Regions from separate parts of the Aurantimonas sp. A2-1-M11 genome, predicted to be linked through region 3. Evidence: predicted binding sites of a transcription regulator. Region 3 holds the regulator's gene; each other region holds the start of a gene.
What was found. The regulator PhoB, encoded in region 3, activates phosphate uptake and scavenging genes when phosphate is short. The targets are predictions, from matches to a motif close to TGTCATNNANCTGTCAT.
Positions count from the first base shown of each region.

Region 1: a site for PhoB is predicted at 3,923-3,939, ahead of VQ042_RS03015 (CehA/McbA family metallohydrolase). Genes of this name have one in related genera too.
Region 2: a site for PhoB is predicted at 2,392-2,408, ahead of VQ042_RS10260 (PhoX family protein). Genes of this name have one in related genera too.

Region 1 is NZ_JAZHLI010000004.1:90,856-98,275, forward strand. It holds gene VQ042_RS02995 (SMP-30/gluconolactonase/LRE family protein) at 1-242, opposite strand, end outside; gene phnN (phosphonate metabolism protein/1,5-bisphosphokinase (PRPP-forming) PhnN) at 382-981, opposite strand; gene VQ042_RS03005 (alpha-D-ribose 1-methylphosphonate 5-triphosphate diphosphatase) at 971-2,107, opposite strand; gene VQ042_RS03010 (DUF1045 domain-containing protein) at 2,109-2,792, opposite strand; gene VQ042_RS03015 (CehA/McbA family metallohydrolase) at 2,922-3,821, opposite strand; gene VQ042_RS03020 (ABC transporter substrate-binding protein) at 4,031-5,149, shown strand; gene VQ042_RS03025 (ABC transporter permease) at 5,223-6,131, shown strand; gene VQ042_RS03030 (ABC transporter permease) at 6,128-6,952, shown strand; gene VQ042_RS03035 (ABC transporter ATP-binding protein) at 6,949-7,420, shown strand, end outside.
Region 2 is NZ_JAZHLI010000018.1:10,516-17,935, forward strand. It holds gene VQ042_RS10255 (MFS transporter) at 1-150, shown strand, start outside; gene VQ042_RS10260 (PhoX family protein) at 300-2,288, opposite strand; gene VQ042_RS10265 (class I SAM-dependent methyltransferase) at 2,551-3,477, shown strand; gene VQ042_RS10270 (pseudouridine synthase) at 3,474-4,223, shown strand; gene VQ042_RS10275 (DMT family transporter) at 4,275-5,228, opposite strand; gene VQ042_RS10280 (xanthine dehydrogenase family protein molybdopterin-binding subunit) at 5,290-7,420, opposite strand, start outside.
Region 3 is NZ_JAZHLI010000011.1:52,038-59,457, forward strand. It holds gene VQ042_RS07395 (aspartate aminotransferase family protein) at 1-880, opposite strand, end outside; gene VQ042_RS07400 (GcrA family cell cycle regulator) at 1,331-1,891, shown strand; gene phoB (phosphate regulon transcriptional regulator PhoB) at 1,990-2,733, opposite strand; gene phoU (phosphate signaling complex protein PhoU) at 2,735-3,472, opposite strand; gene pstB (phosphate ABC transporter ATP-binding protein PstB) at 3,492-4,301, opposite strand; gene pstA (phosphate ABC transporter permease PstA) at 4,324-5,613, opposite strand; gene pstC (phosphate ABC transporter permease subunit PstC) at 5,606-6,988, opposite strand; gene VQ042_RS07430 (substrate-binding domain-containing protein) at 7,061-7,420, opposite strand, start outside.

The DNA.
Region 1 (7,420 bases), on a different contig from region 3:
AGATAGAGCCCGTCTTCGGCCGCGATCATCTGGCGGTCGCCGTCGATCACGGCCAGCGCGCTCGCCATGACGGGCAGCCGATGGACAATCGCCTCCGGCGCGTTGCCGGGCTTTTCCAGGAGCATCCGCCCCTCGATGTCGAACCACCAGGCCGTGTCCGTCGCCGGGTCGTAGGTCGGCCCCTCGCCGAGGCGGCAGGCAATGTCGGAGTACATGCTGACGGCAATCGCGGTGTCGCTCATGATGATCGGTCCGGTTCTCCTCTCCCGACCGGGCGGGGCAGCACGCATTGGCAGCGTGCGCGCGAAATCCGCCGCAGGTCGCGGGCGAAGATGGCCCGGCGGGCCGCATCTGTCGACCCTCCAGCCCCGGCCCGGATGGTCAGCCGGCGTTCCGCAGGATCTCGACCAGCCGGCGGCGTCCCTCGTCCGGCGTGCCGTCATTGACGATGCGATGATGCGCCTCGGCGCCGGGCGGGATTGCGAGTTCCACCTGCCGGGCGATGCGGGCGGAGATCTCCTCCGGCGTCTCGCGGCCGCGCGCGGCGATGCGCGCGACGAGAATCGGCTGCGGCGCGGTGACCTCGACGATGGCCAGCCGCGTAAAGCGCGCCGCCGCCTCGTCGAGGACCCGGCGCGAGACATTGGCGACCACCGTGACGCCGTCTGCGAGTGTCGTCTCCAGCCGGGCCGGCAGGCCGTAGGCCAGCCCGTGCGCCTGCCAGGACAGGCAGAAGCCGCCGGCCGCCTGATGGGCGGCAAAGTCCGCCCGGCTCATCACGTCGTGATCCTCGATCGCGGCGATGGCCTCGCGGGTGACGACCCGCCGGGCAAAGACGATGCCGGGCGTATCCGCCAGATCCTCTGCAGCCAGCGCCAGCAGCGTGTCCTTGCCGGCACCGCTCGGGCCGACCACGACCACGAAGAGGCCGGGTCGCAGACCGTTCGCTTCACCGTCGTCCCGCTGCGATTCAGGCGACACGCCGGCCCTCCCGCCAGACCGAGCGCACCACCGGCGGGTCGCCCTCGCTGGTCGACACGCGCACCAGATCGCCCCGAAGACCCAGGGCGATGGCGCCGCGATCGTCGAGGCCGACCGCTCTGGCCGGGTTCGCCGTCACCAGCCGGATCGCCGCCGGCAGGTCGCATTCGCCGCTCGCGGCCAGATCGAACACGGCCTGCAGCATGGAGAAGGGGACGTAGTCGGAGGACAGGATATCCAGCGTTCCCCGGCGCAGCAGCGCGATGGCCGACACATTGCCCGAGTGCGATCCGCCGCGCACGATGTTCGGCGCGCCCATCAGGACGTGGAGCCCCGCGTCCCGCGACGCTGCCGCCGCCTCGATCGTGGTCGGGAACTCGGCGATGCGGGTGCCCAGTCCGATGGCCTCGGCGACATGGGCTGCGGTGGCGTCGTCATGGGAGGCGACGGCGATGCCGCGCTCGCGGCAGGTGGCAGCGATGGCTCGCCGGGCGGGCGGCGCGTGGGCCTCGGATTCGGCAAGCCGCCGGGCGCTGAAGGCGTCGAACTCGGCGTCCGACAGCCGCAGCTTCCTCTGGAAATAGGCGCGATAGGCGTCCATGTCGGCGAATTGACGCTGGCCCGGCGCGTGATCCATGAGCGAGACCAGCCGCAGTCGCGGATTGGCGGCGATCCTGTCGAAGCCCTCGACCACGTCCGCAGCCGAGACCTCGCAGCGCAGGTGGATGTAGTGGTCCGCCCGAAGCCGATCCTCGGCGACGGCGCGCGCGATGGTGCGGCCCATCTCCGCCATGTCCGCGGCGGTCAGGGTGCCGTCCTCCTCGGTGCCGACCCGCAGTGCGTCGAAGACCGTGGTGATGCCCGACCCGGCGATCTGGTTGTCGTGGGCCTGGATGGCCGCCATCTTGTTCCACATCACCCGCGGGCGCGGATTGAAATGGCCCTCGATATGGTCGGTGTGCAGTTCCACGAGGCCAGGGGTGAGGGTGTCGCCGCCCATGTCCTCGCCGGCGGCCGGACCGTCCGAGATGGCGGCGATCAATCCGTCGCGCAGCACCACATGGCCATCGATGGCCGCTTCGGGGGTGACGATGCGGGCATTGGTGAGAACGGTCTCTTGGGGCAAGTCAGGCGTCTTCCGAAGGTCGGCGGAACGGATGGACCGAGTGGACGCGGAACGGCGCGCCGGGCTCTGGCTCCATGAAGAGGGCGAGATGGTCGATGGCAAGCGGGGCGCCGTCGAATTCGCCGAACGTGTCGCGCAGCTGCGCCTCGACGGTGTCCCGCTCGGCGGCCGGAACCTTGCCGGTCAGCGTCATGTGGAAGCGGAATTCCTCGAAGACATGCGGGTAGCCCCATTGCGCCAGATAGTCGCGCTGGCGCTCGCTCAGCGCCTCGGGCTGACGACGGGCGATCTCCTGGGGCGTGGCCGCCGCGCGCAGCGGCTCGAAGCTGTTGACCACCGCCGCCTCCAGATCGCCCAGCGCCTCGGGAGCGCGCTCCGGCACCAGGGCGAAGAACGGGCCGAGCCGGGCGATGACCAGCCGGTCGATCCGCACCCGGTCCCGGGACGCGCAGAAGGCGGCGAGCCGCGCATCCACTTCTGCCAGATCCACGCCCTCGGCGAAGCGGAACGGCGCGCGCATGGTGGCGTGGAAGCCGTAGCGCGCCGGCGAGGCGACGAGCGGGTCGACGGCGGGATCGGGCGCACGCGTCGGCTCGCCGTCGAAGGCGCTGCGGCCCAGCCACCGTGCGGCGGTGCGGGTCAGGGGCGCACCCGCGGGCGGCGTGAAATAGATGGCTGCGCGCATGGGTCGGGTCACGGATCGGGGGAGGGATGGGCGATGGCGGCGAAACCGCCGGCAGGCCCGGCGGCGGCGGGCGGAACATAGGCAACCGGATCGATTTGCCCAGCATTGCCAACTCCCGCCTGCAACGCATCAGAGCCAGATCGGGTTCGACCAGGCGCGATGCCCGGCGGCATCGGTCACGACCACGCGGCACCAGTGGCCCGCAAACCTGTCAAGCGGCAGGGTGGTGCGGGTCAGCTGGCGGCCGGTCACGCAGTCCGCCCGCGAACCGCGCCCGACGAGCGAGATCGTCACCACCGGAGAACTCGTGATTTCCAGTTGGTCGGCCACGACGACGAGATCGACGATGGCCGGGCCCTGCGAGGAATAGTAGGCGCCGGCCTTCATGGCCGCGAGCAGAGCCTCGGGCTCGTTCGCCTCGGCCTTCACCATCATCCAGCCGCCATTGTGGTCGGAAAGCGTGAAATGCGCGTCGTCGGCGGCGTAGCCGGTCAGGCGGTGGCCTTCGTTCAGCAACGCGTCGAGCAGCATCCTGCCGTCGCCGCGGGCACATTCGACGTCGCAGCCGGTGTTCCAGATCTCGACCGCGTGGGCGATCCCAGCCATCTGCCGCCCGTCCTCGATGGTCAAAGACGACCATTGCGGGTGCGCGATGCCGAGAAACGCCCCGGCGGCCACCGCGCGCGTCGCCAGCGCCACGGCGTCCTCGTCGGGGCCGAGCGGCGCGAAATCGAGCGGCAGGCCGCAGGCCAGCAGATGCCAGATCTCGCCATGACTGTTTTCGGGCGCGTGGATCTCGGCACCGAAGATCGTCGTCATGCGGTTGCTGCGATAGGGCGTCGTGTCGGTGACGGGAAAGCCGAAACGCTCCAGAAAATGGTCGGACAGGCAGAGGAAGTCGTAGCCCGCCTCCTCGTAGTGGCGGCAGACGGCCTGCGGCGAAAGCACGCCGTCCGAGCGATCGGAATGGGTGTGGATGTTGCCGCGATGAAAGCGGCCGGCGGCCGGAAAGGCGGACAGTCCGGTCATGTTTCCCCCTGCTATTGTCCGTCGCGGGATTACCGGTGCTTAATATCGGATTGATGACGCCTCGCGTGAACGGCGCCCGACGGGCCGCCGCATCTGCGCAGCGACATCGAAGTGTCATGCGCCGATGCTACCGCACCATCGCTCCGAGTTGAGACGACTGGGTTTGAACGCCATCGCCGATCCGGCGAAAGGCCAGAGAGGGTTTCCGTATGAACAGGTCCTGCACACGCATCGCGGCACTGACCGCAATCCTGTCGCTGTCCACCAGCGCGGCCTTCGCCCAGGCCGACGGCGCAGCGATGTCGATGGATGAACTCGTCGCCGCCGCCAAGGAAGAAGGCCAGCTCACCACGATCGCCCTGCCGCACGACTGGTGCAATTACGGCGAGATGATCGAGGGCTTCAAGGCCAAGTACGGCATCGAGGTCAACGAGCTGAACCCGAATGCCGGCTCCGGCGACGAGATCGAGGCCGTCAAGGCGAACAAGGGCAATACCGGTCCCCAGGCGCCCGACGTGCTCGACATCGGGCTTTCCTTCGGCCCGGCGGCTCAGGCCGAAGGCCTGCTGATGCCCTACAAGGTCGCGACCTGGGACGAGATCCCGGACGACGCCAAGGATGCGGACGGCCACTGGTATGGCGACTATTACGGCGTGCTGGCTTTCGGCATCAACAAGGATGTCATCGACACGGCGCCGCAGAGCTTTGCCGATCTCCTCAAGCCCGAATACGCCAATTCGGTCGCCCTCGCCGGTGATCCGCGCAGCGCCAACAACGCCATCATGTCGCTCTATGCCGCCGGCATCGCCAAGGGTGCCAAGAACGGTCAGGACGCGGCGACCGCCGGTCTCGATTTCTTCAAGCAGCTGAACGAGGCCGGCAACTTCGTCTCCGTCGACGCCGAGGCGGCCCCGATCGCCCAGGGCACGACGCCGGTGGCGATGAACTGGGACTACAATCTCCTGTCCATGCGCGACAATCTCAACGGCAACCCGCCGATCGAGGTCGTTGTGCCGTCCGACGGCGTCGTGGCCGGCGTCTATGTCCAGGCGATCAGCGCCTATGCGCCCCATCCCAATGCCGCCAAGCTGTGGATGGAATATCTGTATTCGGACGAGGGCCAGCTGACCTGGCTGAAGGGCTACTGCCACCCGATCCGCTTCAACGCCATGTCGAAGGCCGGCAAGATCCCGCAGGACCTGCTCGACAAGCTGCCGCCGGCCGAAGCCTACGAGAAGGCGGTCTTCCCGACCCTCGAGGACCAGAACGCCGCCAAGGCCGAGATCGCCGCCAAGTGGGACAGCGTCGTCGGCGCGACCGTCCAGTAACAACGACATCGAAGGGAGCGCCCGTGCCTGGCGGGCGCTCCCCTTCTACGGGTCCGGTGATTTGCGGGGGTCCATGGGCGCAGCCATCGATGCAGCAGCGGCTGACGCCGTCGGCGACGTGGTTCCGGCACGCCGGCCAACCCGTTCGCTCGCCTGGCTCGGGCTGGCGCCCTTCTTCGGCTTCGCCGTCCTGTTCCTGATCGGCCCGACCCTCTATCTGATCACCGGCGCCTTCCAGGATCGGACCGGCGCCTTTACCTTCGACAACATTCTCGGCCTGTTCACGCCGCAGATCATGGCGGCCTATGCGATCTCGATCCAGGTCAGCCTCGCCTCGGCCGCTCTCGGGGCGCTGATCGGCTTCTTCCTTGCCTATGCCATCGTCCATGGCCGCCTGCCGGCGTGGATCCGTCCGACCGTGGTGACCTTCTCCGGTGTCGCCTCGAACTTCGCCGGCATTCCGCTGGCCTTCGCCTTCCTCGCCACCCTGGGGCGGCTCGGCCTGGTGACGCTGTTCCTGAAGGACGCTGCCGGCATCAACATCTATGCGCTCGGCTTCAACCTCCTGTCCTTCTGGGGGCTGACGATCACCTATCTCTATTTCCAGATCCCGCTGATGGTGCTGATCATCACCCCGGCCCTCGACGGCCTCAAGGGCGAATGGCGCGAGGCCGCGTCGATCCTCGGGGCCTCGCGCTGGCAATACTGGCGCATGGTGGCGCTGCCGGTGCTGGCGCCGTCGATCCTCGGCTGCTTCCTCCTGCTCTTCGCCAATTCCTTCGGGGCCATCGCCACCGCCTATGCGCTGACCGGCTCGTCGCTGAACATCGTGCCGATCCTGCTGTATGCGCAGATCCGCGGCGACGTCCTCTACAACCCCAATCTCGGCTATGCGCTGGCCTTCGGGATGATCGTCATCACCGGCTGCTCGAACCTGCTCTATCTGTGGCTGCGGGCGCGCGCCGAACGGTGGCAGCGATGACGGCCTCGCGGATCGGCCCGGCCGTCATCGTCGTCCTCGGCGCGCTCTACTTCGTGCTGCCGCTGGTGGCGACCTTCGAGTTCTCCCTGTCGATGCTGCGCGGCATCTGGAGCTTCGAGGCCTATCGCGTGGTCTTTTCCGACCCGCAGTTCCGCACGACCTTCACCTTCTCCGTCGTCGCCGCCCTGGCGACCATCGTGCTCGGCGCGCTGCTCGTCGTGCCGACGGCCTACTGGGTGCGGCTGCGCTTTCCCAAACTGCGGCCGCTGGTCGAGTTCATCACCCTGCTGCCGCTGGTGATCCCGCCCATCGTCCTCGTCTTCGGCTATATCCGGCTCTACAATTCGTCCTCCTGGCTGCCCTTCACCAACAGCGCGAACGGCACCAATCTCCTCCTGGTCTTCGGCTATGTGATCCTGTCGCTGCCCTACATGTTCCGGGCCGTGGATACCGGCATGGCGGCGATCGACATCCGCACCCTGACGGAGGCGGCCGAGAGCCTCGGGGCGAAGCGCTCGACCATCCTGTTCAAGGTGATCCTGCCCAATGTCAGGGCCGCGGTACTGTCCGGCGCCTTCCTGACCTTTGCCATCGTCATCGGCGAGTTCGTGCTGGCGAGCCTGCTCAACCGGCCGGCCTTCGGTCCCTATCTGGCCCTGATCGGCGCCAACCGGGCCTATGAGCCGGCGGCGCTGGCCATGATCGCCTTCGCGATCACCTGGGCCTGCATGGGGCTGCTGCAGCTCTTCGCCAGCCAGTCGCCGGGACGGCCGCGATCGGGGCGTCCCCTGTTCAAACTCGCAAGGCGGGCCACGCGATGAGCTTCCTGGAAATATCCGGCGTATCCAAGAGCTTCGGCCCGAGCACCGTGGTGCGCGACTTCGCGCTGGGGGTCGAGAAGGGCGAGTTCGTGTCCTTCCTCGGCCCGTCCGGCTGCGGCAAGACGACGATGCTGCGCATGATCGCCGGCTTCGAGACACCCTCGGCGGGGCGCATCGTCATCGACGGCGAGGACGTCACCGGGCTGGCGCCGAACCGGCGGCGGATCGGCATGGTGTTCCAGGCCTATGCGCTGTTTCCCAACCTGTCGGTGGCCGACAATGTCGCCTTCGGCCTCAAGGTCGCGGGCCGGTCGAAGCGCGAGGTCGCCGCGCGCGTCGAGGAGATGCTCAGACTGATTGGTTTGCCGCATCTGGGTGACCGCTATCCCTACCAGCTGTCCGGTGGTCAGCAGCAGCGCGTCGCGCTGGCGCGGGCGCTCGCCCCGAGCCCGCGCGTGCTCCTGCTCG
Region 2 (7,420 bases), on a different contig from region 3:
GAGGAGGAGACCATCGCCACAGCGGAGGCCGCAGCAGCCGAGGAGACGGCCCGGGTCGCCGAGGAAGACGAAGCCCGCCGCCTGGACGAGGAGGCCTCCCCCGCCGATGCGCCGTCCACCCTGCCCCAGGACAAGGGCGCCGGCATCTGACCGCAGGGCTCAAGCGCCGGCCGGTGCGCCGGGCTTGTCGCCGCCCACGGGGATCGGCGCGGCCTCGCCAGCCTTCGTGGCTGACGATCATCTGGAACGAAACGGGCGGCCATCATGGCCGCCCGTTTCGCATGTCAGGTGTTCAGCGATCAGCCGATCCGGCCGCCGCCCTGCTTGGTGATCGCCAGAACTGACGGACGAACCGGCATGTCGTCCTGGAAGTCCGGCCAGCGGGTCGACGGATCCTCGTAATAGGACGGACGGCCGAAGCCTTCCCAGTCTTCGCCACCATCGCCCGGATGCTGCACCGCCAGGAAGGCGGTCTGCATGTCGGGCAGGATCAGCGGACCGCACATCTCGGCGCCGACCGGCACCCGGAAGAACAGCTTCGACGTGCCGCGCGCTTCGCCGTCCGTGTCGACGGCCCACAGGCCGTCCGTACGGCCGGTCGCCTTCGGCGAGTTGCCGTCGGTGGAGACCCACAGGCGACCGTCGGAATCGACGGCGCAATTGTCGGGCATGCCAAACCAGCCGTTCTTGGTGGTCTCGGTCGAGAAGGTTGCACCGACCTCGGCGATCGACGGATCGCCGCATTTTAGCAGGACTTCCCAGGTGCCCGTCGTGGCGGCGAAGTCGCCACCCTCTTCGGCGATCTCAATGATGTGGCCGAACTTGTTGTCGACGCGCGGATTGGCGGCGTTCGCCTCCTCGCGGCGGGTGTTGTTGGTCAGCATGACATAGACGCGGCCGTTTGTGCCGTTCGGCTCGATGTCCTCCGGACGGTCCATCTTGGTCGCCTCGAGCAGGTCGCCGGCCTTCCGGGTCTCGATCAGCACGTCGGCCTGGCTGTTGAAGCCGTTCTCGGCGGTCAGCGGACCCTCGCCATGGACCAGCGGCAGCCAGACCATCGTCCCGTCTTCGTCGAAGCGCGCGACATACAGCGTGCCCTCGTCGAGAAGGTCCATGTTGGCCGCCCGGTCGGTCTCGTTGTAAGTGCCGGCCGTGACGAACTTGTAGACATAGTCGAAGCGCTCGTCGTCACCGAGATAGAAGACGACGCGGCCGTCGCTGTTGACGATAGACTCGGCACCCTCGTGCTTGAAACGGCCGAGCGCGGTCCGCTTCTTCGGGGTGGAGTTCGGGTCCATCGCGTCGACCTCGACGATCCAGCCGAAGCGGTTCGGCTCGTTGGGCTCCTTCGAGACGTCGAAGCGGTCGTGGAAATTGCCCCAGGCATAGCTGCCATCCGGCACGCCGTAACGCTCGTAATTCGCGGCCTCTTCATTGCCCTCCGGCAGTTCGCCGAGAAAGTAGCCGTGGAAATTCTCCTCGGCCATGATGTAGGTACCCCAGGGCGTCACGCCGCCGGCGCAGTTGTTGATCGTGCCCAGCACCTTGCGGCCGGTCGTATCGGCAGCGGTCTTCAGGCGGTCGTGGCCGGCCGCCGGGCCGGTCAGCTCCATCTCCGTGTCGGCGGTGATCCGCCGGTTCTTGGCGCCGTCGCGCACCAGCTGCCACTTGCCGTCAATCTTGCGGATCTCGATGATCGTGCCGCCATGGGCCGCCATCTCGATGTCGACCCGCTTCTGGTCGGCGTCGGCAATGGTGATTTCGTCGCCATTGACCGTGACGATGCCCGGGAACATCAGATGTTCGTTGGTGTATTCGTGGTTGACCACGAGCAGCCCGTGCTCGGACGAGCCATCCTCAAGCGGGATGAAGCCGACATAGTCGTTGTTGTAGCCGAACTGGCGCGCCTGGGCTTCCGGCGTCTGGTTCGTCGGATCGAATTCCGGCGAATCCGGGAAGATCGCGTCGCCCCAGCGGATGAGCACGTCGGCGTCATAGCCTTCGGCCACGTGATGCGTGGCGTCCACGCCGGCCTCGACCTCGGTGAAGTCGAACTGCGAGCCCGCCCCGGTCTGGGCATGGGCTTCGTCGGCAGCCAGCAGCGCCAGCGGGCTCACCGTGGCGGCGATCGCCGTCGCGGCCATCGAGCCGCGCAGGAAGTCGCGGCGCGAGAAGCGCGCGGCGATGATTTCGCCCATGGTGCGGTTGTCGGTGGGGTTGGTGCCCTCGCCGTCGGCCTCTTCGAGCTGGCTGGTACGGAAGACGGTGCGTCTGGTGTGTTCGTTCATCGTTGACCCCTGTCGCAGAAGAGATTGCGAACCCTCGAACGGCCCGGCAGGTGCCGGACTGGAATGGTTCCAGACTGATGTAATCAGCCGAGGTCACAGCCGGATGACGGTTGGGTGTCGATGGTGATGGGGCAGCATGTCGCAGCTGACGGGGTTGCCGCGCATACGCGCTCCGTCCGGTTCCGCCCAGCCGGTCTCCGGCCCCGAGTTCGCGGCCTGCAGGCGCTTTCGGCAACGCAGCCAAAGCTGCTATGGCAGGTGCGTGACGAATATTGATCCTCCCCCCTCGCTGCGCAGCGCCGTCTACGGCGCGCCGCCCGCCAATCTCGTGGACGTGCCCGACGGGGCCGTGCAGCTGTCGCCGCTGCGGCCCGGCGCCGAAGCACTGGAGACCCTGCCCGATGCCGCCTTCGACGCGATCGTCGTCGCCGCGCCGCCCGGTGCGATCGAACGGCGCTTCGTGCTGGCCCACGCGCTGCGCGTTCTGGCGCCCGGCGGCGCGCTGACGGTCCTGGCGGCCAAGGACAAGGGCGGCCAGCGCCTGCGCGCCGAGCTGGAAGGTTTCGGCTGCGACGTCGCCGAGCACTTCAAGGCCCGCCAGCGCATCTGCGCTGTCCGCCGGCCGGATTCACCACATGGGCTCACCGAGGCGATCGCGGCGGGCGCCCCCGTCACGGTCGAGGCCATCGGCCTGCGCTCGCAGCCGGGCATCTTCTCGTGGAACCGGGTGGATCCGGGAACCTCCCTGCTGCTTCGCCACCTCCCGCCCCTCGTGGGAAACGGCGCCGATCTCGGCGCCGGGCTCGGCATCCTGGCCATCGGCGTCCTGGCATCCCCGAAGGTCGAGGCCCTGACGCTGGTCGAGATCGATCGCCGCGCCGTCGAGGCGGCGAAGGTGAATGTCGCCGACCCCAGGGCCCGCTTCCTGTGGGCCGACGCCCGCGAAAGCGCGCTGGCCGATCTCGATTTCGTCGTGTCGAACCCGCCCTTCCATGCGGAAGGGATCGAGGATCGCGGGCTCGGCCAGGCCTTCATCACCGCCGCAGGCCGGATGCTGCGCCGGTCCGGCATGCTCTATCTCGTCGCCAACCGCCACATGCCCTACGAGGCGGTGCTGCGCACGAGTTTCCGGACCGTGAACACGGTGGCGGACGAGGCCGGCTACAAGATCTTCGAGGCGCGCAAGTGACGAAGACGCCGACCTCCCGGCTCGACAGGCTACTGGCCAATCTGGGCTATGCCTCGCGGCGCGAGATCCAGCTTCTGGCGCGAAACGGCCGCATCCGGCTCGACGGCGCCCCGTTCCTGCAGGCCGACACGCGGATCGCGCTGACACACGATCTCGAAGCACGGCTGGTGGTCGACGGCGAGGCGCTCGATCCCCTGCCCGGTTTCGCCCTGATGCTGAACAAGCCGCTCGGCGTCACCTGCTCGCGCAAGGAGGCGGGGCCGCTGGTCTACGATCTCCTGCCGCCGCGCTGGCGCCGGCGCGACCCCGCCATCTCGACGGTCGGCCGCCTCGACAAGGACACCTCCGGGCTGCTGCTGATGACCGACGACGGGGCGCTGCTCCATCGCATCATCTCGCCGAAGCATCATGTGGCGAAGCGTTATCGCGTGGGTCTGGCCCGGCCGATGACGGGCGGCGAGGCCGAACTCTTCGCCGCGGGCACCCTGATGCTGGAGGGCGAGGACAAGCCGCTGGCCCCGGCAGAGCTGGAGATCGTCGGCCCGCAGGAAGCGATCCTGCAGGTTCACGAGGGCCGCTACCATCAGGTCCGCCGGATGTTTGCCGCGACAGGCAACCATGTCGAGACGCTGCACCGGCAACACATCGGCGGCTTGGCACTCCCGGCCGACCTCGCACCCGGCGCAATCCGCCGCCTGACCGACGCCGACCTCGCCGCGATCTTCGCCGATGGAAGCGGCGGCTGAGCGCGTCGCGCGGATACGAACGTGCCGCCGTCTGAAGTCTCGTCCTTGGACTCACCCGCCCGGCGGCGACACCCGTCGGGCCTTGCTGCGCTCGATGCCCAGGCGGTGCTCGCGCCAGATGATGAAGATGCCGGCCGACACGACGATGCCGCCGCCGATCAGCGTCGCGGCGCCGACGGCCTCGCCGAACAGGAAATAGCCGATGGCGATGGCCAGGATCATCGAGGTGTATTCGAACGGCGCGACGGTCGAGGCGTCGGCATAGCGATAGGCCGAGGTCAGGAGCAGCTGGCCGACGCCGCCGCACAGCCCCGCCACCACGAGAAACGCCGCCTGCTCGGGGCTCGGCATCACCCAGCCGAAGAAGAATGCCGACAGCGCCGAGATCACCGAACAGGTCAGCGAGAAATAGACCACGATCGTCGCCGTCGCCTCGGTGCGCACCAGCCGGCGGATCTGGATCATCGCGACGGCCGCGACCGTGGCCGAGATCAGCGCCGCGCCGATGCCGATCAGCTCCGCGTCATCGAGCGGCTTGGCCGTCACCGACAGGCTCGGCAGCGTCACCACGCCGATGCCGAAGAGCCCGACGATCGCCGCGCTCCAGCGATAGAGCCGCACCACTTCCTTCAGGAACACCGCGGCGAAGACGACGGTGAGCAGCGGCGCCGCATAGGAGATGGTGATCCATTCGGGATAGGGCAGCCGCGTCAGCGCGAAGAAGCCGAAGCCCATCGAGGTGACGCCGACGAGGCCGCGCAAGACATGCCCGGGCAAATCGTCGGTCTTCAGCGCGGTGCCGAGGTCGCCGAGCCAGGCGAGATAGATCGCCACCGGGATCAGCGCGAAGAACGAGCGGAAGAACACGATCTCGCCCGGCGGAATGCCGTCGCCGCCCGACTTGATCGCCGTCTGCATGCCGACGAAGATCACCACGGAAATGCATTTCAGCAAGATTCCGAGCATCGGGCGGGAGATCCGCCCGTCCTCCGTCGAACTGTTCATGCCGGCTGTCCCCTTCGCGGCGGCACCTGCCGCCGGGCCGTGCGATCCCCCGCCGCGTGTCTCAGCGCGCTGCCTGCAGCGCCTCCCAGACGCGCAGCGGCGTCGCCGGCATGTCGATATGGGACACGCCCGCCGGCCGCAGCGCGTCGACGACGGCGTTCATCACCGCCGGCGCTGCCCCGATCGTGCCCGCCTCGCCGGCGCCCTTGATGCCGAGCGCGTTGGTCGTCGAAGGCACGTTGCGGGTCTGGAAGTCGAAGAACGGAAAGTCCCAGGCCCGCGGCATGGCGTAGTCCATGAAGCTGGCGGTCACCAGCTGACCGGTCTCGTCGTATACGGCGTTCTCGATCAGCGCCTGGCCGATCCCCTGGGCGACGCCGCCATGGATCTGGCCGGCCAGCAGGATCGGGTTCACCGTCACACCGAAATCGTCGACGATCGTATAGGCGAGAAGCTCGGTGGTGCCGGTCTGCGGGTCGATCTCGACCTCGCAGACATGGGTGCCGTTCGGATAGGTCGCCTCGTCCTGCTTGAACTCGCCGACCGCCTTGCGGTCGTCGTCGGATTTCGCCGCCGCGGCCAGCGCGGCAAAGCCGATGGCCCGGTCGGTGCCGACGATCCGCGCCTCGCCGCCCTCCAGCTCGATGTCGACGGCCGCCGCTTCCAGCTCGTTGGCGGCCAGCTTCTTCAGCTTCTCGGCCAGCGACTGACTCGCCCGGCGCACGGAGACCGCGCCCAGCGGGATCGACCGCGACCCGCCGGTGCCGCCACCGGTCGGCGTGTCGTTGGTGTCGCCCTGGCGCACGTCGATCAGGTCGTAGTCGAGCTTCAGCGCCTCGGCGACGAACTGCGCATAGGCCGTGGCATGGCCCTGCCCGTTGGTCTGGGTGCCGATCTTCAGCTCGATCCGTCCCTCATGGGTCAGCTCGACATAGGCCGGCTCCGAGCCGGGGAAGGCGCAGGCTTCCACATAGGTCGCAAAGCCGATGCCGCGCAGCTTGCCCTCGGCCTTGGCCGCCGCGCGCCGCGTCTCGAAGCTGCCCCAGCCGGCCTTCCGCAGGGCGGCGTCGAGATGGCCGGCGAAATCGCCGGTGTCGTAGAGACGGCCGATCGGGGTGCGGTACGGCAACTGGTCGGGGCGGATGAAGTTGCGCTTGCGGATCTCGTCGCGCGCCAGCCCCAGCGCGATGGCGCATTCGTCGACCAGCCGCTCGATCAGATAGGCCGCTTCCGGCCGTCCCGCGCCGCGATAGGCGTCGACGGGCACGGTGTTCGAGTAATACATGTGGCAATCCACGTCGATCGCCGGAATGTCGTAGAGGCCCGTCGCCATCGACATGCCGAACCACGGGATCATCGGCCCGAACTGCGAGGCATAGGCGCCCAGATTGGCGTGCAGATCGACCTTCAGCGCCAGGAAGCGGCCGTCCGCATCCATGGCCATGGTGCCGGTCACCAGATTGTCGCGGCCATGGGCGTCGGTGACGAAATGCTCGGTGCGGTCGGCGGTCCACTTGACCGGCCGGCCCAGCCGCTGCGCCGCGACCAGCACGAGAACATGCTCGCGATACAGGAACGCCTTGGTGCCGAAGCCGCCGCCGACGTCCCGCGTGATCACCCGGACCTTGTCCTTGCCGACCTTCAGGACGCGCGCCGCCAGCGTGTCGCGCATGCCGTGAACGCCCTGGCTGCCGGTGATCAGCGTGTAGTGCTCGGTGTCCGCATCGTATTCGCCCACCGAGGAACGCACTTCCATGTAGTTGCAGACGAGACGGTTCTGGACGAGGTCGATGGTGGTCACATGCGCCGCTTCGGTGAAGGCTGCCTCGGTCTTGGCCCGGTCGCCCTCGTGCATGTGGCCGGCGATGTTCGCCGCGCGGTCGTTCCAGACCAGTGCCCCGTCGCCGGACTTGGCGGCGACCAGGTCGCTGACGGCGTCGAGCACCGTGTAGTCCACCTCGACCAGCTCGGCCGCGTCGCGCGCCTGGATCGCCGTGTCAGCCACCACGAAGGCCACCGCGTCGCCCACATGGCGTACCACGTCGCGGCACAGCACCGGCGCGTCATGGGGCTGGAACGGGCTGCCGTCGGCCTGCTTGGGGGTGGCCAGGCACGGCACCTCGCCGAGCTCGGCGATGTCGGCATGGGTCAGCACCATCTGCACGCCGGGCGCGGCGCGCGCGGTCTCCAGG
Region 3 (7,420 bases):
GCACCGCGTTGCCGACGGCCATCGCCAGCGGGCTGCCGCCATAGGTCGTGCCGTGCGAGCCCGGTGTCATGCCGCTGGCCGCCGCTTCCGTCGCCAGGCACACGCCGAGCGGAAAGCCGCCGCCGATGCCCTTGGCCGAGGCGAGGATGTCGGGCGCGGCGCCCGAATGCTGGTAGGCGAAGAACTTGCCGGTGCGCCCGACGCCGGTCTGTACCTCGTCGTAGATCAACAGGATGCCCAGCGTGTCGCAGAGTTCGCGCAGGCCCGTCAGGCACATCGGCGGGACGCTGCGGATGCCGCCCTCGCCCTGGATCGGCTCGATCAGGATCGCCGCGACCTCCGGACCCGCCGCCGCTTCGCGCAGCGCGTCATGGTCGCCGAAGGGCAGCTGGTCGAAGCCGTCGACCTTCGGGCCGTAGCCCTCGAGATATTTCTTCTGGCCGCCGGCCGCGATCGTGGCCAGCGTACGCCCGTGAAACGCCCCCTCGAAGGTGAGGATGCGATAGCGCTCGGGCGCGCCGTTCACGTAATGATAGCGCCGCGCCGTCTTGATGGCGCATTCCACCGCCTCGGCACCGGAATTGGCGAAGAAGGCGCGGTCGGCGAAAGTCGCCGCCGTCAGCCGCTCGGCCATCCGCCGCTGGTCCGGGATCTCGTAGAGATTGGAGACGTGCCACAGCTTCTCGGCCTGCGCCTTCAGCGTCTCGACCAGATGCGGATGGGCATGGCCCAGGCAGTTCACTGCGATGCCGCCGCCAAAGTCCATGTAGCGTCGGCCGTCGCGCGTCTCCAGCCAGACGCCGCTGCCGCGCTCGAAGGCGAGGTCGGCGCGCGCATAGGTCTCGAAGAGCGGCGAGGAATGGTCCGTCGTGTCAGCCATGGCCTTTGACTTTGCTGGATCGTGGATGTCCGATCCGGTTGTGGTTGCGAAAACCGGTTCGCAGGGCGAACCGCTGGGGCGGGATGCTTGAAACACCAAAGCCTGCCGATGGGGCAGGCTTTCGGGTGTTTTCCGAGGTTTCGGAACCTTCGCTATACCATGGGGAGCCGACGCAGTGTCAATCGAACCGCATTTTCGCCCCGCTTGTGGTCCATACGCTCGCGTGACGTCACCGGCGGCCACAAAGGCTGGGGAAAACACTCAAACGATTCCCCTGCGTCCCGGGCGAGCCTTGTCAGCGAGTCCGCGGCTGGGCTATCTTGGCGTCAACATACTAGATTTCGTGCGGCGGACCTAGTTCCTCAATATATCTTGTGCGTTCTGGCGCGGTCAGCCGTCGCGCTCGTGGAGGGATTCCAGCCGCAGCGACCATGCCGAAAGGAGCTTGCCATGGGCTGGACTGACGAACGCGTGGAGCTGTTGAAGCAGCTCTGGACCGAAGGCCTGAGTGCCAGCCAGATCGCCGATCGCCTCGGCGGCGTCAGCCGCAATGCCGTGATCGGCAAGGTGCACCGCCTGAAACTCGAATCGCGGGCCCGCCAGCCCAATGTGGCGCAGCCGGTGGCGGTCGAACGCCCTGCCCCGCGCCGTGCCGCCGAGGTCGAGACCGTCGAGATGGTCGTGCCCGCACGCCTCGTCGCCGCCTCCGCGCAGGCCCCCGGCCGCGCCATGCCCCGCACCATGGGCGCCACCGCGCTCAAGATGGAGCCGGAGGAAGAGCTGGAGGTGGTCGCCGAGCCGCACACGCGCGAAAGCGCCGAAGTGGTGCCGATCGCCCGCAAGCTCAGCCTCGTTGAACTCAGCGAGACCACCTGCAAATGGCCGGTCGGCGACCCGATGAAGCCGGACTTCCATTTCTGCGGCAACAGCGCGCGCGATTCCTCGCCCTATTGCGCCTATCACGCCAAGCTCGCCTTCCAGCCCTTCTCGGATCGTCGCCGCTCGCGCTGACGCCTCCCTTTCGGTCGAAACGACAGACACCCCGCGAGGCCAGGCCGCGCGGGGTGTCTTCTATGCCGTGATGTCTGCCGGGTGCGGGCGGCCCGGTGTCAGGCGCCCGCACCGACCCGCGTGCGCGCCGGCGCCGCGACGGGCTTGGATGCGCTGAACTGTTCGTCGAGGGCGTAGCCGGCGCCACGCACGGTGCGGATCGGGTCCCGCTGCCGGCCGCGATTGATCGCCTTGCGCAGGCGCCCGACATGCACGTCCACGGTGCGCTCGTCGACATAGATGTCCCGGCCCCAGACGCCGTCCAGCAGCTGCTCGCGGGAGAACACCCGGCCCGGCGACTGCATGAAGAATTCCATCAGCTTGAACTCCGTCGGCCCGAGCTTGATCTCGCGGCCGCCGCGCCTCACCCGGTGCGTCTCGCGGTCGAGGTCGATGTCGCCGGCGACGAGCTGGCTGGAAATCTTCTCCGGCTTGGACCGGCGCAGCATCGCCCGAACCCGGGCGATCAGCTCCGGCGTCGAGAACGGCTTGACGACGTAGTCGTCGGCGCCGACCGAAAGCCCGCGCACCCGCTCGCTCTCCTCGCCGCGCGCCGTCAGCATGAGGATCGGCAGGCGCTCGGTCTCCTCGCGCTGGCGCAGGCGGCGGCACAGCTCGACACCCGACAGCCCCGGCAGCATCCAGTCGAGGATCAGCAGGTCCGGGACTTCTTCCTTCAGCCGGATGTCGGCCTCGTCGCCCCGGTCGATGACGTCGACGACATAGCCCTCGGCCTCGAGATTGTACCGCAGGAGGATCCCGAGGGCCTCCTCGTCCTCGACGACGACGATCCGTGCGCTCATCTCAGACCTCGCGATCCTGGGCGTTCAGCACGGGCTGCGTCATCGTCGCCGTTTTGTCGCCCTTCGGACGTTCGTCCGCGATCTGCTGGCCGGTCTCGATGTAGTAGATCGTCTCGGCGATGTTGGTGGCGTGGTCGCCGATCCGCTCGATGTTCTTGGCGCTGAACAGAAGGTGCGTGCAGGAGGTGATGTTGCGTGGATCCTCCATCATGTAGGTCAGCAGCTCACGGAAGATCGACGTGTACATGGCGTCGATCTGCTCGTCATTGTCGCGCACCGCCAGCGCCCGTTCGGAGTCGCGCTCGCCATAGGCGTCGAGCACTTCCTTCAGCTGTTCGAGCGCCAGTTCCGACATGTGCTCGATGCCGCGCACCAGCTGGACCGGCTGGGCATGGTCGTGCACCGCGATCACCCGCTTGGCGATGTTCTTGGCCAGGTCGCCGATCCGCTCCAGATCGTTGGAGATGCGGATCGCGCCGACGATCTCGCGCAGGTCTACGGACATGGGCTGGCGCTTGGCGATCGTCAGGATCGCCCGCTCGTCGAGCGTGCGCTGCGCCTCGTCCAGCAGCACGTCGTCTGCGACCACCGACTGGGCAAGGCCCCAGTCGCTGCGCATCAGCGCGGCGACGGATTGCTCGACCATCCGCTCGGCCATGCCCCCCATCTCGGAGATCCGGCGGACGATCAGCTTCAGCTCGTCCTCGTAGGACGTGACGATGTGTTCGGACATGACCATGGCCGCTTCCTCCTGTCGATCAGCCGTAGCGGCCGGTGATGTAATCCTGGGTGCGCTTGTCGTCGGGGTTGGAGAACATCTTCTCCGTCGGCCCGACTTCCACGAGATTGCCCAGATGGAACATCGCGGTGCGCTGCGAGACGCGCGCGGCCTGCTGCATCGAATGGGTGACGATGACGATGGTGTAGTTCTGCTTGAGCTCGTCGATCAGTTCCTCGACCTTGGCGGTCGCGATCGGATCGAGCGCCGAACAGGGCTCGTCCATCAGGATCACCTCGGGCGACACCGCGATGGCACGGGCAATGCACAGGCGCTGCTGCTGTCCGCCCGACAGGCCGGTGCCGGCCTCGTCCAGGCGATCCTTCACTTCCTCGTACAGGCCGGCCTTCCGAAGGCTGGTGGCGACGATGTCCTGAAGCTCCGACTTGTTGCGGGCCAGACCATGGATCCGCGGGCCGTAGGCGACATTGTCGAAGATCGATTTCGGGAAGGGATTGGGCTTCTGGAAGACCATGCCGACCCGCGCCCGCAGTTCCACCACGTCGAGGTCGGGCGAATAGATGTCACCGCCGTCGAGCGTGATCTTGCCGGTCATGCTGGCCGACGCGATGGCGTCGTTCATCCGGTTCAGGCAGCGCAGGAAGGTCGACTTGCCGCAGCCGGACGGGCCGATCAGCGCAGTCACTTCGCGTTCCAGCACCTCGAGGTCGACATCGAACAGCGCCTGCTTGGTGCCGTAGTGGACCGACACCTTCTCGGCCTGCATCTTGGTCGCACTTTTTGGCTGCACGGCAGGACCTCTGTTGAGCGACGACTGAAGGTTTTCCATCATGGTGGTGTCCCGTTGCATTCTACCAGCGCCTTTCGAAGCGACGACGCAAGATGATCGCAGTGATGTTCATGAGCGAAAGAAAGATGAGAAGCACGCAGATCGCGGCACTTGTGCGTGCGACGAAGCCGCGCTCCGGGCTGTCGAACCAGATGAAGATCTGGGTCGGGAGCGCCGTGGAGGCTTCCATGAAGCTGTCCGGCGCGGCGACGATGAAGGCGTTCATGCCAATCAGCAGCAACGGAGCCGTCTCGCCCAGCGCCTGCGCCAGGCCGATGATGACGCCGGTCATGATGCCGGGGGCCGCCAGCGGCAGGACATGGTGGCCGATCACCTGCATGTCCGACGCGCCGACGCCGCGGGCGGCCTCGCGAATGGACGGTGGCACCGCCTTGAGGGCGCTGCGCGTGGTGATGATGATCGTCGGCAGGGTCATCAGCGCCAGCACCAGGCCGCCGACCAGCGGCACCGATCGCGGCATGCCGAAGAAGCCGATGAACAGGGCCAGGCCGAGAAGGCCGAACACCACCGAGGGTACGGCGGCGAGATTGTTGACGTTGATCTCGATGAAGTCGGTGAACTTGTTCTTGCTGGCATATTCCTCGAGGTACACCGCCGCCCCGACGCCCAGCGGCACGCTGACCAGAAGACAGATGAGCAGCAGGTAGAACGAGCCGACAATGGCGCCGCGCAGGCCCGCGATCTCGGGGAAGCGGCTGTCTGCCGAGGTGAACAGGTCCCAGGCGAAGGTCGAGCGGATGCGATCCTCGGCCTGCAGCGTCTGGAACCGGGAAATCGCCTCGTCGTTCAGCGGCCGCCGGTTCTCCGGCTGGGCCGTGGTGATCACACCCTCATAGAGCTGTTCGTAGGAATCAGTGACCGGCACCCACAGCGACAGCGTCTCGCCCGGCTGCAGCGTGCCGGCTTCCAGCGTGTCGCGGATGATGTATTGCGCCCCGTTGCTCAGGATCGAGGTGACCGCGCGCTGATCCGCGCGCTCCTGGGCCTCGGGAAACAGCTTGAGGATGGATTCGTCGGCCAGCGGTCCGGGCCGGACGTTGACCCCTTCGGCAGCCTCCGGCGGCACGGTGACGTCGATCCGCACCTGCGTCTGCGTCCAGGCCGGCAGCGACGTCATGATCACCGAGCCGACCAGCACGGCCAGCATCGACAGGGCGAAGATGATCGCCGCAAGACCGTAGATCCGCAGCCGCGTCTGCTTGCGCCGACGGGTCTTCAGGCTGTTGCGGATCGCCGTCCGGACATCGTTCTCGGGCAGCGTGGCGATACCGTCCAGGGTGGTGTCAGTCATATTGTTCCCGATACTTTCTGACGATCCCGAGAGCCAGGAGGTTGAGCGCCAGGGTGGCGATGAACAGGCTGAGGCCGAGGCCGAAGGCAGCCAGCGTCTTCGGATTGTCGAAGGCGGTGTCGCCGATCAGCAGCGTGACGATCTGCACGGTGACGGTGGTGACGCCCTCGAGGGGGTTGGCAGTGAGATTGGCGGTCAGACCCGCCGCCATCACCACGATCATGGTCTCGCCGATGGCGCGGCTGGTGGCCAGCAGGATGCCGCCGACGATACCGGGGAGCGCCGCCGGCAGGATGACCTTGGTCACCGTCTCGTTGCGGTTGGCGCCCAGCCCCAGCGAGCCATCGCGCAGCGACGTGGGCACCGCGTTGATGGCGTCGTCGGCCAGCGAGGAGATGAACGGGATGAGCATGACGCCCATCACCAGCCCCGGCACGATCGCCGCGGTGGGAGACACCGGGACACCGATCGAGGCGCCGAACTCGCGGATCGCCGGAGACACGATCAGCACGGCGAAGAAGCCGTAGACCAGCGTCGGGATGCCGGCGAGCACCTCGATCAGCGGCTTGACCGCGCTGCGCACCGGCTGGGAGGCGAACTCCGCCATGTAGATCGCGGCAAACAGGCCGACCGGCGTCGCCACGGCCATGGCGATCAGCGCGATCATCAGCGTGCCGGCGAAGACGGGGATTGCACCGAATGCGCCAGACGAGGCGACCTGGTCGGGCCGGATGGCGATCTGCGTGTCCCAGCGCGTGCCGAACAGGAACTCCGTCACCGGCACCAGCGAGAAGAAGCGGAACCCCTCGAAGACCAGCGACACGAGGATCCCGACGGTCGCCAGGATCGAGACGGTCGCACAGACGATGAGAATGCCGCGAATGACCCGCTCGGTCTTCTCACGCGCCCGGAAGCGCAGCGAAATGCGGGGCAGGATCAGGAGCACGGCCAGAATGCAGACCGCCACGACCGCGACGGGCAGCAGCCAGCTGGACAGTTGCTGGGCGGCGACCAGCGTCTGGGCACCTTCGAGAATGTAGGGCTCTGGCGTGCCGAAGGTCGTTCCGCTCGCGGCCTGCTGCACCTGGCTGACCAGAAGGCTTAGCTGGGCGGGCGTGGCGGCGTCGCGGATCAGGTCCGGCAGGGCCGAGATGACGACGGAACGCAGGACCACCGGCGCCAGCATCAGCCAGCCGACGATGAGGACCAGGCTCGGGACGAGGACGCTGAGGGCGACCAGGTAGCCGTGATATTTCGGCAGGGAGTGCAGCTTGCCTTCCTCGCCCCTCGGAATGGTCTTGGCACGTCGCGCAGCGTAGCCGAAAGCCAGGAAGGCGAAGACGACGGGAATGAGAAAGACGTAGGAAAGTGGCAAGGCGCTGATCCCCTGAAGATGTCTGCCGGCCAAAATGGCCGGCAGACGGGTCGTTCTATGAAGACGTCAGCTTCAGGACGGGTTTTCCATCGCCTTGCCGGCGGTGGCGTTTTCCTGGACCTTCGCCAGTTCCTCGGCCGACAGCGGGACGAGGCCGCGCTCCTCGAGGTAGCCACCGGTGGCCAGTGCTTCGCTGCTGACGTACTCGGCAACGAAATCCTGGAGGCCCGGAATGGCTTCGCGATGGTCGTTCTTGATGTAGATGAACAGCGGGCGCGACACGCCGTACTCACCGGACGCAACCGTCTCTTCCGAAGGCACGACGCCGTCGATCGAGGCAGCCTTCAGCGTGTCCTGGTTCTCGAAGAGGAACGAGTAGCCGAAGATGCCGAGGGCATTGTCATCGGACGTCAGGCGCTGGACGATCAGGTT